DNA from 2 places in the Streptomyces sp. NPDC060031 genome. Region 1 is predicted to be linked to the other one. Evidence: riboswitches for the same ligand, from Rfam matches in the RefSeq annotation. Region 1 holds a riboswitch; the other holds the start of a gene.

Region 1 (2,387 bases):
TGGCTCTTCTCCAGGGACTCGATGACCTCGGCGAGGGTCGCGCCCTCGGCGGGGACCTCGGCCTTGCCGCCGGTGTAGGTGCGCAGGATGGTGGGGATGCGGACGTTGACGCTCATGGCGCTACTGCCTTTCCGGAGTGCAGGGGGAGGGTCAGGCCAGGCCGGCGGCGCGGAACGCGTCCAGGCTGGGGCGGATGGTGGCGGTCTGTCCGCTGTCCGCGGCCACCGCCTCCAGGGTCTTCAGGCCGTCGCCGGTGTTCAGGATCACGGTGGTCAGCGCCGGGTCGAGCTGCCCGTTCTCGATGAGCTTCTTCGTCACGCCGACGGTCACGCCGCCCGCGGTCTCGGCGAAGATGCCCTCGGTCTGCGCCAGGATCTTGATGGCCTCGACGACCTGCTCGTCATTGACGTCCTCGACGTAGCCGCCGGTGCGGCGGGCGATGTCCAGGACGTACGGGCCGTCCGCCGGGTTGCCGATGGCCAGCGACTTGGCGATGGTGTTCGGCTTCTGCGGGCGGACCACCTCGTGCCCGGCCTTGAAGGCGGTCGACACCGGAGAGCAGCCCTCGGCCTGGGCGCCGAAGATCTTGTACGGCTTGTCCTCGACCAGGCCCAGCTTGATGAGCTCCTGCAGACCCTTGTCGATCTTGGTGAGCTGCGAGCCGGACGCGATCGGGATCACGATCTGGTCGGGCAGCTGCCAGCCGAGCTGCTCGCAGATCTCGTACGCCAGGGTCTTGGAGCCCTCGCCGTAGTACGGACGGAGGTTGACGTTGACGAAGCCCCAGCCCTCGCCCAGCGGGTCGCCGATGAGCTCGGAGCAGAAGCGGTTGACGTCGTCGTAGTTGCCCTCGATGCCGACCAGGTCGCCGCCGTACACACCGGCCATGACGACCTTGCCCTGCTCCAGGTCGTGCGGGATGAACACGCACGAGCGGAAGCCGGCCCGGGCGGCCGCGGCGCCGACGGCGCCGGCCAGGTTGCCGGTGGAGGAGCAGGACAGCGTGGTGAAGCCGAAGGCGCGGGCGGCCTCCACGGCGATGGCCACGACGCGGTCCTTGAAGGAGTGCGTCGGGTTGCCGGAGTCGTCCTTGACGTAGAGCTTGCCGGTGACGCCGAGCTCCTTGGCCAGGTTGGCCGCGTCCACGAGCTTGGTGAAGCCCGGGTTCAGGCTCGGCTTGGAGGCCACGTCCGCCGGGACGGGCAGCAGCGGCGCGTAGCGCCAGATGTTGTTCGGTCCGGCCTCGATCGCGGCGCGCAGGGCCTCGGGGTCGCCCGTGGGAAGGTCGTAGGCGACTTCCAGCGGTCCGAAACACTCGACGCACGCGAAGATGGGACCGAGCTCGAAGCGGGTGCCGCACTCGCGGCAGGAAAGAGCGGTGGCGGGTCCGAGATCGACGGTTCCCGGGTTGGCAGAGGTGGCGACAGTCTGTGCAGCCATGACGGCGAGGCCCTTTCTCCTCATCTTCCCCATGGCGCACTTCGCCATGAGACGGAATTGGCACCTTCCCTAGCCGGGGACCTCGCGGGAGTGCGCAAAACGCATCGCGAGAACCGACTGGAGGGTTGCCGGGGCTTCAACGGGCCGTGTCCCTCTGCCCCTCTGGATGAGCGGTATGGCACCGGGCGACGCGCTCCATGGCGCGCCCGGGCGTTTGTACGCGGGGACCCCCGGCATGCGGTGGACCTTCGCGTTGTTCAAGACTGTAACCGAAGGCCCGGGCGGTTGAGACAGCCGTCCGAACCGCGAGATGGATCACATTTCGGACGAACCAGGGAGTGCAGAAGGTGCTGGAAGAGGTGGAGCGCTGGTTGGCAGACCGCTCCTGGTCCGCCGCCGACCGACCGCTCGACCAGCTGCTTCGCGCCAAGCGGGCGGCGGGTACCACGGTCAGCGTGGTGCTGCCGGCGCTCGACGAGGAGGCGACGGTCGGCGACATAGTCGAGGTGATCCGGCGCGATCTGATCGAGGGACTGCCGCTGCCCCTGGTGGACGAACTGGTCGTGATCGACTCGGGCTCCACCGACCGCACCGCGGAGGTCGCGGCGAAGGCCGGCGCCCGGGTGGTGCACCGCGACGAGATCCTGCCGCGGATCGAGCCCCTGCCCGGCAAGGGCGAGGTGCTGTGGCGCTCGCTGCTGGCCACCACCGGCGACGTCGTCTGCTTCGTCGACGCCGACCTGCGCGACTTCTCCGCCGCCTTCGTGTCCGGGATCGTCGGCCCGCTGCTGACCGACCCGGACGTGCAGTTCGTCAAGGCGATGTACGACCGCCCGCTGGGCGACGCCCCCGGCCAGGGCGGGCGGGTGACCGAGCTGGTGGCGCGTCCGCTGCTCAATCTGCACTGGCCGAGACTGGCCGGTTTCGTCCAGCCGCTGGGCGGTGAA
Region 2 (2,387 bases), on a different contig from region 1:
CGGACGGTGGACATCGTCGGCACCGGCGGCGACGGCGCCCAGACGGTGAACATCTCCACGATGTCGGCGATCGTGGTGGCCGGTACCGGCGCCAAGGTGGTCAAGCACGGCAACCGGGCCGCATCCTCCGCGAGCGGGTCCTCCGACGTCCTGGAGAAGCTCGGCGTGAACCTCGACCTCACCCCCCGGCGGGTGGTGGAGGTCGTGGAGGAGGCCGGGATCACGTTCTGCTTCGCCGTGAAGTTCCACCCGGCGCTGCGGCACGTGGCGGCGGCCCGCAAGGAGCTGGGGATCCGGACCACCTTCAACTTCCTGGGCCCGCTGACCAATCCGGCCCGGGTGCGGGCGCAGGCGACCGGTGTGGCCGATGCCCGGATCGCCCCCATCGTGGCGGGCGTGCTCGCCGAGCGGGGCTCCTCCGCACTGGTCTTCCGGGGCGACGACGGCCTGGACGAGCTGACCACGACCGCGACCTCGCGGGTGTGGTGGGTGCGTGACGGCAAGGTCGAGGAGCAGCCCTTCGACCCCCGCGACGTCGGCATCGACCTCGTCGACGTGTCCGCGCTGCGCGGCGCGGACGCCTCGTACAACGCGGACATCGCCCAGCGCCTGCTGGCCGGCGAGACGGGCCCGGTCCGCGACGCGGTGCTGCTGAACTCGGCCGCCGCGCTGGTGGCCCTGGACCCCGGCTCGGGCACGCTGGAGGAGCAGCTGCGGGCCGGCATCGCCCGCGCGGCGCAGTCCATCGACTCGGGCGCGGCCCGCGCGTCGCTGGCCCGGTGGGTGCAGGCCAGCAACCGCTGATCATTTTCGGCCAAGATCCCGGTCCGGAATGTGGACCGGGGTCTTGCGCCGGAGGGATCTTGTGGCAGGATGCTCGGCAGGTCACGAGTGACAGCGTTTAAGGCCCCGGCTTGCTGTCCGGCAACCCTCCTTCCGTGGCGGGGTGCCCCGGGTGATGACCAGGTCGTAGGCACAAAGGCCTACGGCAAGCGCGGATCCCTCGACACCAGGGGTCCTGGTCTCTCGAGGAGCGTTTTCCGTGAGCAAGCGAATGCGATAGGGCGAGTCCGCCCCTTCTTCACCCTCCGTGCGGCCCTCAGTCGTCCGTGCGTCGAGGCAACTCCCGTACCACTGCACGTGTGCGCCCGCGCATCCGTGCACCCACGTACGGGCCATCCGAAGCCATTGCGCCTGTCCTGCCGGGAGATACCGTCATGTCCACGTACCCGAACGCCGCCGCCCCCGCGACCGCCCCCGTCGACCCCGCCTGTGCCGGGCCGCTGCCGGTCCTCGGCCGCGACGTCACCGTCCCGCTCGTCACCGGCGGCGAGGTCACCTACGCCGCCCTCGACTACGCGGCCAGCGCCCCGGCCCTGCAGCGCGTCTGGGACGACGTGGCCGCGTACGCCCCGTACTACGGCAGCGTGCACCGCGGCGCCGGCTACCTCTCGCAGCTCTCCACCGACCTCTTCGAGCAGAGCCGGGTCACGGTCGCCGAGTTCCTCGACTGCCGGCCCGCCGACCAGGTGATCTTCACCCGGTCCACCACCGACTCGCTGAACCTGCTCGCCGCCGTGCTCCCGGCCGGCTGCCAGGTCTTCGTCTTCGAGACCGAGCACCACGCCTCGCTGCTGCCGTGGGTGAACGCGCAGGTCACGTACCTCAACGCGCCGCGCACCCCGGACGAGGCCGTCGCCACCCTGGAGCGCGCGCTGGCCGACCGCGACCCCTACGGCCCGGCCCTGGTCTGCGTCACCGGCGCCTCCAACGTCACCGGTGAGCTGTGGCCCGTCAAGGAGCTCGCGGCGGCCGCGCACGCCCACGGCGCGCGCATCGTGCTGGACGCCGCCCAGCTGGCCCCGCACCACCCCGTCTCGGTGCAGGACCTCGACGTGGACTGGGTCGCCTTCTCGGGGCACAAGCTGTACGCCCCCTTCGGCTCGGGCGTGCTGGCCGGCCGCGCGGACTGGCTCCAGCGGGCCGAGCCGTACCTGGCCGGCGGCGGCGCCTCCCGCAAGGTCGCCCGGCGCGAGGACGGCGGCGTGGACGTGGAGTGGCACACCACCGCCGCGCGGCACGAGGCCGGCTCCCCGAACGTCATCGGCGTGTACTCGATCGCCTCCGCCTGCCGCGCCCTCACCGAGGCGGGCTTCGACACCCTGGTGGCCCGGGAGCAGGAGCTCATCGCCGAGGTCCGCGCGGGCCTGGCCGAGGTCCCGGCGGTGCGGGTCCTGTCCCTCTTCGGCGACGACGCGCCGCGGGTCGGGGTCATCTCGTTCGTGGTGGACGGCTGGAACAGCTCCCACTTCGCGGCGGCCCTGTCCGCGGAGTACGGGATCGGCGTGCGCGACGGTCTGTTCTGCGCCCACCCGCTGGTCCGCACC

Evidence for each region. Region 1 has a riboswitch for S-adenosylmethionine ahead of thrC (threonine synthase). Riboswitches for the same ligand answer to the same signal wherever they lie in the genome.
Region 2: another riboswitch for S-adenosylmethionine. It lies ahead of ACFWB8_RS06010 (aminotransferase class V-fold PLP-dependent enzyme); the one in region 1 lies ahead of thrC (threonine synthase).

Annotation. Positions count from the first base shown of each region.
Region 1 covers NZ_JBHWVM010000005.1:105,650-108,036, reverse strand. The annotation lists gene ACFWB8_RS03660 (MoaD/ThiS family protein) at 1-116, opposite strand, end outside; gene thrC (threonine synthase) at 151-1,440, opposite strand; SAM riboswitch class I at 1,458-1,613, opposite strand; gene ACFWB8_RS03650 (glucosyl-3-phosphoglycerate synthase) at 1,788-2,387, shown strand, end outside.
Region 2 covers NZ_JBHWVM010000009.1:78,638-81,024, reverse strand. The annotation lists gene trpD (anthranilate phosphoribosyltransferase) at 1-804, shown strand, start outside; SAM riboswitch class IV at 884-1,001, shown strand; gene ACFWB8_RS06010 (aminotransferase class V-fold PLP-dependent enzyme) at 1,218-2,387, shown strand, end outside.